3 regions of the Halomonas sp. LMYGS-3 genome follow, and region 1 is predicted to be linked to each of the others. Evidence: predicted binding sites of a transcription regulator. Region 1 holds the regulator's gene; each other region holds the start of a gene.
The links. The regulator FNR, encoded in region 1, switches genes on or off when oxygen is low (the NO sensors DNR and NnrR bind a similar motif). The targets are predictions, from matches to a motif close to TTGATNTANATCAA.

Region 2: AC5W54_RS11690 (Hsp20/alpha crystallin family protein) is a predicted target of FNR. The motif match lies at 3,866-3,879, and genes of this name have one in related genera.
Region 3: clpB (ATP-dependent chaperone ClpB) is a predicted target of FNR. The motif match lies at 1,103-1,116, and genes of this name have one in related genera.

What each region holds. Positions count from the first base shown of each region.
Region 1 is NZ_JCAKFQ010000004.1:213,985-218,880, reverse strand. It holds gene AC5W54_RS05860 (putative nucleotidyltransferase substrate binding domain-containing protein) at 1-443, shown strand, start outside; gene AC5W54_RS05855 (3'-5' exonuclease) at 492-1,118, shown strand; gene ttcA (tRNA 2-thiocytidine(32) synthetase TtcA) at 1,215-2,126, shown strand; gene fnr (fumarate/nitrate reduction transcriptional regulator Fnr) at 2,349-3,092, opposite strand; gene hemN (oxygen-independent coproporphyrinogen III oxidase) at 3,194-4,609, opposite strand; gene AC5W54_RS05835 (sulfite exporter TauE/SafE family protein) at 4,705-4,896, opposite strand, start outside.
Region 2 is NZ_JCAKFQ010000010.1:124,472-129,367, reverse strand. It holds gene pepN (aminopeptidase N) at 1-2,579, opposite strand, end outside; gene AC5W54_RS11695 (YbaN family protein) at 2,669-3,046, opposite strand; gene AC5W54_RS11690 (Hsp20/alpha crystallin family protein) at 3,221-3,751, opposite strand; gene AC5W54_RS11685 (YajQ family cyclic di-GMP-binding protein) at 3,925-4,410, opposite strand; gene AC5W54_RS11680 (GNAT family N-acetyltransferase) at 4,465-4,896, opposite strand, start outside.
Region 3 is NZ_JCAKFQ010000013.1:87,047-91,942, reverse strand. It holds gene clpB (ATP-dependent chaperone ClpB) at 1-976, opposite strand, end outside; gene pgeF (peptidoglycan editing factor PgeF) at 1,175-1,930, opposite strand; gene rluD (23S rRNA pseudouridine(1911/1915/1917) synthase RluD) at 1,941-2,900, opposite strand; gene AC5W54_RS13710 (outer membrane protein assembly factor BamD) at 3,056-3,877, shown strand; gene AC5W54_RS13705 (NAD+ synthase) at 3,966-4,896, opposite strand, start outside.

The DNA.
Region 1 (4,896 bases):
TCCTGCTCTCCTACTTCGCTCGTCCGGCGCTGCGCTTCTCCACGCCGCTGACCCTGTTCGGTTCGCTGAAGAAGCCTCAGCACGGCATCGATATCAAGAAGGGAGGCATCTTTCCCATCGTTCACGGCGTACGCGCCATGGCCCTGGAGCGCGGCATCCGCGTCACTTCGACCCTGGAGCGCCTGGATGCGCTGGCCGAGGACGGCCGCCTGGAGGCGCGTTTCGCCGAGGACCTGGGCGAGGCGCTGTCGTTGTTCACCCAGTTGCGCCTCGAGCAGCAACTGGCGCGGCTGGGCGACGATGGCGGCAAGGACGACAAGCCCGATCGGGTGGTGGTCCAGGAGCTCTCGTCGCTGGAGCGAGACCTGTTGCGCGAGGCGCTGCACATCGTCAAGGACTTCAAGCAGCGGCTGTCGCACCGCTTTCATCTGGAGTATTCGTGACCTGCGGCAGGTGCTCCGGGATCGACGACAACCACGGGAGGTCACTCCATGCTCAAGGTACTGCGCCGGGTCGCCGACCGGCGTCGCCAGGCCGACGGCTACTACGCCTGGCTGTTCCAGCCCTACACCGGTGACGAGCTGGTCGCCATCGACAGCGAGACCACCGGACTCGATACCCGCAGTGCCGAGCTGGTATCCCTGGCCGCGGTGAAGATTCGCGGCGATCGAGTGCTGGCCAGCGAATCGCTGGACCTGCGTCTGCAACGGCCTGCCTCGTTGAGCGGCGATTCGATACGCATCCATGGCCTGCGTGGCGTCGATCTGGAGGAAGGGGAAAGCATCGAGACGGCCTTGCGCCGCTTCCTGGACTTCATCGGCAATCGGCCGCTGGTGGGCTGGTGCCTGAATTTCGACCTGGCGATCCTCAACCGGGAACTGCGACCGCGCTTCGGCTTCGACCTGCCCAATGCCGGCATCGACGTGGCCCAGACCTATGTCCGTCAGTTACGGCGTAGCCATCCCGAGATCGAGCCCGGCCTGCGCTTCGAGCAGGTGGCCGGCGCCCTGGGGGTGCCGGTGATGGGGCGTCACACCGCCCTGGGCGATGCGGTGACCACGGCGCTGATGTACCTGCGCCTGGAGAGAGGCGCCATGCTGGCGAAGCGATCCTCCTGAGGCCTGCGGAATCCGGGGCATTCCGTCGCCAGCTGGCGGCGGCAGTGGTAGGATAGGCACCCGTCATTTTCCAGCCGCTCTGGCAGTGCCCCGACCATGCAAGATGCCGTGAACTTCGATCCCAGCCCCGCTGACGCCTCCGTCACGGATGGCGATGCCACGCCTCTCGACGCCCTCGACGCGAAGGGCCGGCGCGAGTTCAACAAGCTGCAGAAGCGGCTGCGACGCCAGGTGGGCAACGCCATCATCGACTACGAGATGATCCGCGAGGGCGACCGGGTGATGGTCTGCCTGTCCGGCGGCAAGGACAGCTACACTCTGCTCGAGATCCTGCGTAACCTGCAGCGCAACGCCCCGGTGAATTTCTCGCTGGTGGCGGTCAACCTCGACCAGAAGCAGCCCGGTTTTCCCGAGCATGTGCTGCCCGAGTACCTGGACGGCACCGGCGTCGAGTATCACGTCCTCGAGCGCGACACCTATTCGGTGGTCAAGGAGAAGACCCCCGAGGGCAAGACCACCTGTGCGCTCTGCTCGCGGCTGCGGCGCGGCTCGCTCTACGGCTTCGCCGAAGAGATCGGCGCCACCAAGATCGCCTTGGGTCACCACCGCGAGGATATCCTCGAGACGCTGTTCCTCAACCTGTTCTTCGGCGGCAGCCTCAAGGCGATGCCGCCCAAGCTGCTCTCCGATGATGGCCGGAACATCGTCATCCGCCCGCTGGCCTACTGCCGCGAGGCGGATATCGCCGAATTCGCGCGGTTGATGGCCTTCCCGATCATTCCCTGCAACCTCTGCGGCTCCCAGCCCAACCTGCAGCGTCAGGTGGTCAAGGAGATGCTCGCCGAGTGGGAGGCCAAGCATCCCGGTCGACTCGAGAGCATGTTCAAGGCGGTGACCAACGTGGCGCCCTCGCAGCTGGCCGATCGGGAGCTGTTCGACTTTGCCGGCCTGGAGGAGAAGCAGGCCCGGTGGCAGGCCGAGCGCATCGATATCCTCAACGAGTTGTAGGTGTGAGATGGTGGACCAGTTCCAACCACGCGAGCGGCGCCGGGGACAGGCCGAAGCGGAGGTCATTTGCCAAGGATGGCAAATGTAGCGCCCAGGGAGGGGTTCACAGCGCCTCCGCGCAGGCCTGTCGCCGGGTAAGCCGCGACTCCCTGCCCCTGCTGTTCAACAGAAACCCCCGTTGGGTGTGGTATTCCAGCGGGGGTTTCTGCTTATGGTATGGCGCTAGCGGGCGCCATCCTCTTCGGCGACCCGGGCCAGCGCCGCCAGGTCGAGGATATTGACCTCGCGGCCGGAGACGGCCACCAGCCCCTGGGACTGGAAGCGACCGAGGATGCGGCTCACCGTCTCCACCGCCAGGCCCAGATAGTTGCCGATGTCGGCCCGGGACATGGAGAGGCGGAAGCTGTAGGGCGAGTAGCCGCGGCGGCGGAAACGATCCGAGAGGCTGGCGAAGAAGGTCGCCAGGCGTTGGTCGGCGGTCTTGCGCGACAACAGCCGCATCATGCGGCGATCGTCGCGCATCTCCTTGCTCATGCTGCGGTAGAGCTGGGTGCGCAGCTCCGGCAGCTCCTCGGAGAGGGCATCGAGACGATCGAAGGGAATCTCGCACACGGTGGTGGTCTCGAGCGCGACCACCGTGCCGGGATAGCGTTCCTCGTCGATGCCATCGAGGCCCACCAGTTCGCTGGGCAGGTAGAAGTTGGTCAGCTGGTCCTCGCCGCTGCCCTCGGTGGTGACCTGCTTGAGGCTGCCCGAGCGCACGGCGTAGACGCTGGTGAAGGCACTGTCCTGGCGGAACAGTGCCTCGCCCTTCTTCAGGGGCGCGCGGCGGCGGATGATGGCATCGAACTGGTCCATGTCCTGGAGCTCGAGCGCCAGCGGCAGGCAGAGCGAGCTGAGGCTGCAGGTCTGGCAGCGGGTCTCGTGCAGCAGGGAATGCCGCCTGCCGATCGCGGTATCGGGCATGCTCGCCTCCATGATGATGACTCAGTCACCATTATGGAGGATTACCCCAGGCCGGCAAAGCATCCCTTTGGAGGTAGCCTCCCGCCATTGGAGGTAGTCGCTCACGCGCTGCGGGAGTCGTTCGACACCGGCCGTAGTGGCAGGTAGGCGTCGAAGGCCATGGCGAGGTGCTGGATCAGCAGCCGGCCGCTCGGCGTGACGACGAGCCGATGGCCGCGGCGCTTCACCAGGCCGTCGCGTTCGGCGGCTTCCAGCCGGGCCAGGGCGTCGGCCAGGCAGGCCTCGGCGTCGACCCCGAAGGCCTGGCCCAGTGCTTCGAGGTCGAGGGCCATGTCGCACATCAGGCGCTCGATGGCGTGCCGCCGCAGCCGGTCGTCGAGGGTGAGGCGCAGCCCGCGGGCGGTGGCCAGCTGACCGGCATCCAGCGCCGCCTCGTAGGCGACGAGGTCTGCGGGATTCCGGGCGTAGACGTCATCGACACGACTGATCGCCGAGACACCGAGCCCCACCAGGTCGCATCTCGTGTGCCTGGAGTAGCCCTGGATGTCCCGCGCGAGGGTGCCCTGACGCTGGGCAACGGCCAGGCTGTCGTCGGGGCGAGCGAAGTGCTCCATGCCGAGATGCACATAGCCGGCCGAGGTCAGCATGTCGAGGGTGGTATGCTGCATCGCCAGCGTCTCCTCGGGGCCGGGAAGATCCTCGGCGCGGATGTGCCGCTGGGACGTGAAGCGCTCGGGCCGGTGGACGTAGTTGAAGACCGACAGTCGAGCCGGGGCCATGGCGATCACCTGCTCCAGGGTCTCGGCGAAGCTGTCGCGAGTCTGCAGTGGCAGTCCGGCGATCAGGTCGAGGTTGAGCGAGCGGAAGCCGAGGCGGTCGGCCTCGTCGATCAACGACTCGGTGAGCACTCGGGGCTGGAGCCGGTTGATCGCCCGCTGGACCCTGAGGTCCAGGTCCAGGACGCCGAGGCTCAGGCGATTGAAGCCCAGCGCCTGCAGGTGGCGCAGGGTGAAGACACTGGCCTCCCGCGGGTCGATGTCGATGGCGTAGTCGCGCTCCCTCGAGCCCGAGAGACCGAAGCGGGCATCGAGACGATCGATCAGGTCGCTCATCTGGGCGAGCGAAAGAAAGGTCGGGGTGCCGCCACCCCAGTGCAACTGCTGGACTTCCCGCGACGCGTCGAGATGGCGAGAGGTGAGTACCATCTCCCGGTCGAGCCGCGAAAGGTACGCTTCGGCCAGCCGCGTGTCACCGGTGGCGATCTTGTGGCGGGCACAGTGGAAGCAGGCCAGGCGGCAGAAGGGTACATGCACGTAGAGCGACAGCGGGCGACCATCGTCGTTGCTGCGCTCGAGTGCCGCGATGAACGCCTCGGCCCCGAAGTCGTCCCCGAAGCAGTGCGCCGTGGGGTAGGTAGTGTAACGTCTCCCGGGGGTGTCATAGCGGCGCAGCAGAGCCGCGTCCCAGACGAACCGGGCGGAACCCCCTGGGCCTTGGCGATTCGCGTGAGCGGACATGACGGCACTCCGGATGATGGGCATGTCCTGATGGTAGCGAGAGCGGCCCTTGGCCGTGTTGAGCTGGGTCAAGCCGGGGCGTGATCGCCGCTGGATCAGGCGTGGCCGACACCGGGCAGCAGCACCCAGAGCTGCCACAGGGCGAAGGCGATGATCGACGTCGCGGCCAGCATGCGGGTGGCTCGGTGGCGGATCAGGGCGCCGAGCTGGCGTGCCGCCAGGCCGGTGACCAGCAGGGCCGGCAGGGTGCCCAGGCCGAAGGCGCCCATCAGCGCCGCACCATGGTG
Region 2 (4,896 bases), on a different contig from region 1:
CGGATGCGCTCGAGCTCGCCCTTCATGAGCTCCTGGCGGGTCTCGTCGAAGCGCTGCCAGCGGGTCAGCGGGGTGATGAGGCGTGCGGCGATCTCCGGGTTGAGCCGGTTGAGCTCGATCACCACGTCGGCGAGCAGCCGGTAGCCCTCGCCGTCCAGGCGGTGGAAGTTGACCCGGTTCTGGTTGGCGAAGGCGCCGATCAGGGCGCGCACCTTGTTGGGATTCTTCAGCGAGAAGGCCGGGTGCGCCATCAGGAACTTCACCCGATCGAGCGCGTCCGGCTGGGGGCGGGTGACCTGGATGCTGAACCACTGGTCCATGACCAGGGAGTCGTGGGCCCATTTCTCGCCGAAGGCCTTGAGCGCTGGCTCGGCGATGTCGTCCCGGCTGCTGTGCGTCAGCAGGGTCAGGGCGTGCCGCACATCGGTCATGTTGTGGTCGGCCGCGAACTGCGCGCGGGCCAGCTCGATCCCCTCCTCGTCCTCGATCGCCATCAGGTAGGAGAGCGCCACGTTCTTCAGGCTGCGGTCGGCGATCTGCCCCGGCTGCGGGGCATAGGAGGCGTCGGAGCGGTTCGCCTCGTAGAGACGCAGGAAGTCGTCGCGCAGGGCCAGCGCCAGGGACTGCTGGACGAAGTCGCGGGCGGCATGGATGGCATCCACGTCCACCAGCGGTTGCTGCTCGGCGATATAGGCCTCGGAGGGCAGGGTCAGCATTTCGGCCAGCACCGCCTTGTCGTCGGGATCATGGGTGAGCAGTCCGCGGAAGGCCTCGACCACCCGCGGGTCCATCACCTTCTCCACCCCGTTGCGGTGGGCGGCGATCAGGTCGTCGAGCGCCAGCAGGGCGAGACGCTGGCCGGCGTCCCAGCGATTGAAGCCGTCCGAATCGTGCTGCAGCAGGAAGGCCAGGTCCTCGCGACCATAGGGGAAGCGCAGGTTGACCGGCGCCGAGAAGCCGCGCAGCAGTGAGGGCACCGGCGCCTCGGAGACATCGGTGAACACGAACTCCTGCTCTGCCTCGCGCAGGTGGATGACGGCGTCACTGCCCAGCGCCTCGCCGTCGAGAGTGATGGGCAGGTCGCGACCGGACTTGGTGCCCACCAGCCCCAGGCGGATCGGGATGTGCAGGGCATGCTTCTCCACCTGATCGGGGGTGGCCGGGGTGCGCTGGCGCAGGATCAGCCGGTACTCGCAACTGGCGTAGTCATACTCGCCATGGGCATCGATCTCCGGCGTGCCGGCCTGGGAGTACCAGAGCATGAACCGGGAGAGATCCTGGCCCGAGACCTCGCTCATGCAGCCGACGAAGTCCTCGATGGTCACCGCCTGGCCGTCGAAGCGCTCGAAGTAGAGGTCGGCGCCACGGCGGAAGGTCTCCCAGCCCAGGAGGTTGCAGAGCATGCGCACGATCTCGGCGCCCTTCTCGTAGATGGTCAGGGTGTAGAAGTTGCCGATCTCGATATAGTGATCCGGGCGCACCGGATGGGCGGTGGGGCCGGCGTCCTCGGCGAACTGGGCGGTGCGGAAGAAGGAGACGTCCTCGATGCGCTTGACCGGCGCCGAGTTGGTGTCGGCGCTGAAGCACTGGTCGCGGAAGACCGTGAAGCCCTCCTTGAGGGAGAGCTGGAACCAGTCGCGACAGGTCACCCGGTTGCCCGACCAGTTGTGAAAATACTCGTGGGCGACGATGCCCTCGACCCGCTGGAAGGCGGCGTCGGTGGCGGTATGCGGGTGGGTCAGCACCGCCGCCGAGTTGAAGATGTTGAGCCCCTTGTTCTCCATGGCGCCCATGTTGAAGTCGTTGACCGCGACGATCATGAACAGGTCAAGGTCGTACTCGCGGCCGTAGGTCGCCTCGTCCCAGGCCATGGCGCGCTTCAACGAGGCCATGGCGTGGTCGGTCTTGCCGAGGTTCTCCTCCTCGACCCAGATCTGCAGGGTCACTTCGCGGCCGCTCATGGTAGTGAAGGCGTCCTCGACCTTCTTCAGGTCGCCGGCCACCAGGGCGAACAGGTAGCAGGGCTTGGGGTGCGGGTCTTCCCAGGTGACGAAGTGACGATCGTCGGGCAGCGTGCCGCGCTCCACCGGGTTGCCGTTGGAGAGCAGTACCGGTTCGCGCTGCGCATCGCCGATCACCGTGGTGGAGAAGGTCGCCATCACGTCCGGGCGGTCGGGGTAGAAGGTGATGCGCCGGAATCCCTCGGCCTCGCACTGGGTGCAGTACATGCCGTTCGACTGGTAGAGCCCCTCGAGGGCGGTGTTCTCTTGCGGCGCGATCTCCACCTCGGTGTCGAGCAGGAAGGCCTCCGGCACCTGGTGCACGATCAGGCCGCTCGCGGTGAGGGTGTACTCGTCCTCGCCCAGCGGCTGCCCGTCGATGGCGATGGCCTTGAGCGCGAGCTGCTCGCCGTCGAGTTCGAGCGCCTCGCCGGGTTCACGCTCGGGGTGGCGCTCCAGGTGCAGACGCGCCTTGACCCGCGTGGCGACGGGGTCGAGATCGAACGTCAGCTCGGTGCGGGTCACGCGGTAGGCGGGAGGGCGGTAGTCGCTTAGATAGGTCGGCAGCGGTTCGGACATCGAGGTGGCTCCTGTCTGGAATTGCCGGCCATTGTACGGCCCCCCGCCCCCCCACCTCAAAGCACGATCGAGACGATGGAGCCGGCGCGTCAGGAAGCGACGACGGGTTCCGGCCGGGTAACGATCCACACGCCGAGCAGGAAGAGCCCGGCGATCAGGGCAAACTTCAGCCACGGCAGGCTAACGGTGAAGGCCAGCACCAGCACCGAGACGGCCAGCATGCCGGCGGCCAGCCACTTGGCGTGGCGGGGAATGGCGCGCTCACCCTCCCAGGCCACCACCGCCGGGCCGAAACGCGGATGCCCGCGAATCCAGCCGGCGAAGCGCGGCGAACCACGCGAGGCGGCCCACACCGCCAGCAGCATGAAACAGGTGGTGGGCATGAGCGGCAAGAAGACCCCGATCACGCCGAGCGCGAAGCTGGTCCCGGCGATGACGATGAACATGACACGCTTGAGCGATGACATCTGGCATTCCCTCTCCCCGACACCCTCATTGAAGCCCAACCGGCGCCGCGGAGCCAATCGCGATGCCCTATGGCAGGGGGAGGGACGGCCTATCGACCCCCGCGCAGCGGTACCCCCGTGGCCCGTGAAAGCGTGGGCCCGCTCAGCGGCGGGCCCGTGACGGGAAGCGAACGCTCAGCTCTGGATGGGAATCTCGCGGCGCGCTGTCTTCGCCTCCGGGGAGCGCGGGACGGTGACGTTCAGTACCCCCTTGGCGAAGGTGGCCTTGATCTCCTCGGCCCGGGCGTCACCCGGCAGGTCCAGCACCCGACGGAAACTGCCGTAGGAGCGTTCGATGCGCTGGTAGCGCTCCTCCTTGGTGGTACTCTCCTGGCGCTTCTCGCCCTCGATCACCAGGCGGTGGTCATCCAGGCTCAGCTTGACGTCCTTCTCCTCGACGCCGGGCACCTCGACGCTGATCTCGTAGCGGTCATCGTGCTCGGCGATATCGAGGCGCGGACGCAGCAGCGCCGGCATGTCACCGAAGTGGCTCTCCAGCGATGGCAGGCCGAACTGGCGCATCATGCCGTCCATCCAGCGATCGAGCTCCTGATGCATGCTCGTCAATGGCGCCAGCTCGCCGCGGCGCGGCTCCACGGCCCCTGCCGGAGCATCGTGGCTCTCGCTCTTGAACCAGTTCCAGGGAGAGAATTTCTGCAGGTTCATCTGCCACACCTCCTTTCTCGTTTGTCGAAGATGCTCCACAGCACGAACTCCGCCATTCGGCATCATCAGAATTGGTGGCAGCGGGGCACTTTTCAAGAGCCATCAAGGGGCGTCATGACCTGGATCAAGAGCGGCCCGGGGCCCGCCCGGGCGAGGCGCCTGGACACCCGGCATCAATCGCGGAAGTTGTCGAACTGCAGGGGAAGATCGGGGCCCTCCTCCCCCCTCAGCAGGGCCATCACCGCCTGCAGGTCGTCACGCTTCTTGCCGGTCACGCGGACCTTCTCGCCCTGGATCTGGGCCTGGACCTTGAGCTTGCTCTCCTTGATCCGCTTGACGATCTCCTTGGCCTCCTTCTGGTCGAGCCCCTGCTTGAGCACCGCCTCCTGGCGGGCCCGCACTCCGGAGAGCACGGGATCCTTCACCTCCATGCAGCGGGCATCGATGCCGCGCGCGATCAGCTTGTTGCGCAACACGTCGAGCATCTGCTTGAGCTGGAAATCGACCTCGGCCTCGAGCGAGACGGTCTCGCTGTCGAGCTCGAAGCTCGCGGTGACGCCCTTGAAGTCGAAGCGCGACTGGATCTCCCGGTTGGCCTGGTCCACGGCGTTGCTGGCTTCGTGCTTGTCGAACTCGGAGACGATATCGAAGGAGGGCATGGAACTATCCTGGTAGCCGATGAAGAGGAAAGACTGATTCTATCAGCCCTCGCGCTATACCGCGGCCTCGACGGCCGGCGTCAGGACCTTGACCATCTGCCAACCGGCGCAGCCGTCCTCATAGTAGTCCTCGAGCCAGCTCTCCAGGCGAAAGCCCAGGCGTCGGTAGAGCCCCAGCGCCACCCGGTTGTCGGCACGCACCTCGAGGCCCAGCAGCTCGGCCCCCCGCACCAACGCGGCCTGCTCCAGCGCCTCGACCAGGCGACGGCCCAGTCCCTGGCCACGCGCCTCGGGATGCACGCAGAAGGAGTAGAGTCGCGCGCGCCGACTGCCGCGGCGAAACAGCAGGGTACCATAGGCCAGCAGTCGGCCTTCCTCTCCCCCGCGTTCGCCGACCAGTGTCAGGGCATGAGCACGGTTGAGCAGGTGCCAGAGTTGGCGGCGACTGAAGCGGTCGCCGACGAAGGCCAGCTGCTCCAGTCGATA
Region 3 (4,896 bases), on a different contig from region 1:
CCTTCTCGATGTAGCGGCGATACTCGTCGAGAGTGGTGGCCCCCACGCAGTGCAGTTCGCCGCGGGCCAGCGCCGGCTTGAGCATGTTGCCGGCGTCCATGGCGCCCTCGGCCTTGCCGGCGCCGACCATGGTGTGCAGCTCGTCGATGAACAGGATCACCCGGCCCTCCTCCTGGGCCAGCTCCTTGAGCACCGACTTCAGGCGCTCCTCGAACTCGCCGCGGAACTTGGCCCCGGCCAGCAGCGCGCCCATGTCCAGCGACAGCACGCGCTTGTCCTTGAGCCCTTCCGGCACCTCGCCGTCGACGATCCGCTGGGCCAGCCCCTCGACGATGGCGGTCTTGCCTACGCCGGGTTCGCCGATGAGCACCGGGTTGTTCTTGGTGCGCCGCTGCAGTACCTGGATGGTACGGCGGATCTCGTCGTCGCGGCCGATCACCGGGTCGAGCTTGCCACTGGCCGCCCGCTCGTTGAGATCGAGGGTGTACTTCTCCAGCGCCTCGCGCTGATCCTCGGCATTGGGGTCGTCGACCCGTTCGCCGCCTCGCACGCTGTCGATGGCGGTTTCCAGCGCCTGGCGAGTGACCCCGGCCTGGGTCAGCAACTTGGTCACCGCATGGCCCATCTCCAGCGCCGCCAACAGCACCAGCTCGCTGGCGATGTACTGGTCGCCACGCTTCTGGGCCTCGCGATCGGTGAGGTTGAACAGCTTGACCAGGTCGCGGGAGGGCTGCACCTCACCGTCGAACTGGGCGACCTTGGGCAGGTCGTCGAGATGGCCCACCAGGCCGTCACGCAGTCGCGAGGCATCGCCGCCGGCCTTCTGCACCAGCGCCTTCACCCCGGTGTCGCGGGCATCCAGCAGTGCCAGCAGCAAATGGCCCGGCTCGAGCTGGTTGTGGCCGCGGCCCACGGCCAGGGACTGGGCGTCGGCCACGGCGTTCTGCAGCTTGGCGGTGAACTTGTCGAAACGCATGCGCTTTCCTCCATCGGGGGGCGGCGCGTTCGGCCCCACCGCCCGGCCCTGTCAATTCGTCTTGACAGGTTCAATGGAGTCAGGCTGGGCCGCTTTCAAGTCGGCGGTCAGGAAAGAGGGTACGGGTTGACGTGAGTCAAGTTCAGTATGAGAGCGCGTCGCCGGGAAAGCCGCGTCTTCGATCACTACCACCTTGGCCTATCTTAGCCAGATCACGCTGGCCATGCGCCCGGTATGGCCGTCGTCGCGACGGTGGGAGTAGAAGCGCGATTCGCAGGCGGTGCAGAAGTGGCCCCCGCTGATATGCGACACCCCCAGGCGCTCGAGGCGTAGACGGGCCAGCTTGTAGAGGTCCGCCATGTAGTGGCCCAGCCGATAGGGACTGGGATCGAACGCCGCGGCCGTCTCGGGGTGCACGCCGATGAAGGCCTGCTGCACCTCGGGACCGACCTCGAACTGGGCGTTGGAGATGGCCGGCCCCAACCAGGCCAGCACCTCGCCCGGCGACACGCCGAGGGCGGCCACCGCGGCCTCCAGCACGCCACCGGCCAACCCGCGCCAGCCGGCATGGGCCACCCCCACGCGCTGCCCGCGGCGATCACAGAAGAACACCGGCAGGCAGTCGGCGGTGAGCACCACGCAGGCGTGGCCCTGATCGAAGGCCACCGCGGCATCGGCCTCGGGCGGCTCGGCCGAGAAGCATTGCTGCACCCGGGCACCGTGGACCTGGTTCAGCCACAGCAGCGGCCGCTCGTCCATGATCTCCTTCTGTAGCAGGCGCCGGCACAGGGCCACGTGGGCTGGGTTGTCGTCGACGTGCTCGGCCGGGTTGAAGGCGGCGAAGTCCCCCTGGCTGGGACCGGTCTCGCGGGTGGTGACGAAGGCCCCCACGGTGGCGGGGGCCGGCCAGTCGGGCAGGATCAGGGTCGGGCGTAGGTCCGGGGCATCGCTCATTGCAGGGTCCTCAACGCATGGTCTCGACGTCGTGGCGGAGGTAGTCGAGCAGCATCAGCATGTCATCCGGCAGCGGCGCACGGAAGGTCAGGGTTTCGCCGGAGCCGGGATGGACGAAGGCCAGCTTGCGGGCATGCAGTGCCTGGCGGGGAAACTCGCGCAGCAGGGCCTTGAGCTCCTCGGAGGCCCCCGCCGGCAGCTTGAGCCGGCCGCCATAGACGGGATCGCCCACCAGCGGAAAGCGAAGATGCGCCAGATGCACCCGGATCTGGTGGGTGCGGCCGGTCTCGAGGCGACAGCGCACATGGGTATGGGCACGGAAGCGTTCCACCACCCGGTAGTGGGTCACCGCCGGCTTGCCGGCGGCATTCACCGCCTGGCGCTTGCGGTCGCGCGGATGGCGGCCGATGGGCGCGTCCAGGGTGCCACCGGCGGTCATCACCCCGACCGACACCGCATCGTACTCCCGGGAGACGCTGCGCGCCTGGAGCTGCTCGACCAGCGCGACCTGGGCCGCCAGGGTCTTGGCCACCACCATCAACCCGGTGGTGGCCTTGTCGAGGCGATGGACGATGCCGGCCCGCGGCACGCCGGCCAGCGCGGGGCAGTGGTGCAGCAGCGCATTGAGCAGGGTGCCGTCGGGGTTGCCGGCGGCCGGGTGAACCACCAGCCCCGCCGGCTTGTCGATCACCAGCACCTCGTCGTCCTCGAAGACCACGTCCAGCGGGATCTCCTCGGGCTCGAAGCGGGTATCGTCCTCGATCTCGGCACACAGGTGCAGCCGCTCGCCGCCGTAGACCTTGTCCTTCGGCTTGGCGGGGCTGCCGTCGACGGTCAAGTCCCCGGACTTGATCCAGCCCTTGAGACGCTCCCGGGAAAAATCGGCGAACAGTTCGGCGGCGGCCTGGTCCAGGCGCAGGCCGGCCATGGCGTCGGGAACGCGTTGCTGTGCTTCCAGGGTCTGGGACATGTGCGAGAGAGGGGCCCGTATGCAGGTGTCGGTGGGGGTTACCGGCGGCGCCGTGGCGCAGGATGACTGCGTTTTGCCGCGCGGTGCTTTATAGTGAGCGAGTTTGCGGCCGATTCTAGCACGGCCGATCCGGGTTGTTTGATACGAGGATCACGATGCGCGTTTTCACCCCCCCTGCACGCCTTGCGGCCCTGGTGTTGGCCACCGTCCTGCTGGCGGGCTGTGCCAGCAACGGCTCCCAGGAAGAAGAGGACGAATTTGCCGGCGTCGCCGAGCGCGAACTCTACGAACAGGCCCGTGAATCCCTGGATCGCGGCCGCTACACGGCAGCCATCACCCAGCTCGAGGCACTCGACACCCGCTACCCATTCGGCAACCACGCCGAACAGGCCCAGCTGGAGCTGATCTACGCCTATTACGAGAGCAGCGACTGGGAGGCCACCCGGGCCGCCGCCAGCCGCTTCATTCGCCTGCACCCGAGCCACCCCCAGGCCGACTACGCCCTCTACATGCGCGGCCTGGCCGCCTGGCAGGCCGGCCGCTTCAGTCTCGAGCGGCTGCGCCTGATCGACATCTCCAAGCGCGACCTCGGCGCCTCGCGGGACGCCTATACCGACTTCCGCGAGCTGGTCAATCTCTATCCCGACAGCGAATACGCCCCGGATGCCGAGCAGCGCATCGTCTACCTGCGCAATCTGATGGCCCGTCACGAGCTGCACGTGGCCGACTTCTACCTGCGCAAGGGCGCCTACCTGGCCGCCGTGGAGCGCGGCCGCTGGGTGGTCGAGAACTACCCGGAGACCGAGGCCACCCGCGACGCCCTGGCGGTGATGGTGGAAGGCTACCTGGGCCTGGAGATGCGCGACCGCGCCCGCGAGGTGCTCGGCGTGCTGCTCGAGAACGCGCCCCGCCACGAGCAGCTGCGCGGCCGCACCTTCGCGCCGAAGCATGTCAGAACGCAGACCCTCTCGGCCTGATCGCTGGCAACCACGAAAACGACCGGCGCCGCCCCAAAGGGCGGCGCCGGTTTTTTTCTTCAAGCTTACGGCTTCAGGCTTCCCGCTCTCATTCCCCCGGCTGCCAGCCGTTGACGATGGGATAGCGGCGGTCGCGGCCGAAGCCCCGCGGGGTGACGCGCACGCCCACCGGGGCCTGGCGGCGCTTGTACTCGCAGCGATCGACCAGCCTGACCACCTGGTAGACGTCGTCGCGCTCGAACCCGGCCTCGATGATCGCCTCGGCGCTCATGTCGCCCTCGATGTAGCGCACCAGGATGGCATCGAGCACGTCGTAGCCCGGCAGCGAATCGCTGTCCTTCTGGTCCGGGGCCAGCTCCGCGGAGGGGGGCCGCTCGATGACCCGCTCGGGGATCGCCGGCGACTGGGCGTTGCGCCAGCGCGCCAGGCGGTAGACCCAGGTCTTGTAGACGTCCTTGATGGCGTTGTAGCCCCCCACCATGTCGCCGTAGAGGGTGGCATAGCCCACCGCCATCTCGCTCTTGTTGCCGGTGGTCAGCACCATCAGGCCCTTCTTGTTGGAGATCGCCATCAGCAGCACGCCGCGACAGCGCGACTGCAGGTTCTCCTCGGTGGTGTCGCGCTCGGTACCGGCGAAGGTGTCGGCCAGGGTCGTCATGAAGGCATCGACCATGGGCTCGATGGGCAGCACCTCGTAGCCGACACCGAGCAGCTTCGCCTGCTCGGCGGCATCCTCCTTCGAGATGTCGGCGGTGTAGCGGTAGGGCATCATCACCGCCTGCACGCGCTGCGGGCCCAGGGCATCCACGGCGATGGCCAGCGACAGGGCCGAGTCGATCCCGCCCGACAGCCCCAGCACCACCCCCTTGAAGCCGCTCTTGTTGACGTAGTCGCGAAGCCCCGTGACCAGCGCACAGTAGAGGTTCTCCTCCGGCTCCACCTCGGGATCGAGCTCGCCGGTGCGGGGCACCCACTCGCCCTTCTGGCGCACGAACTGCACCGGCATCAGGCCCACCGCC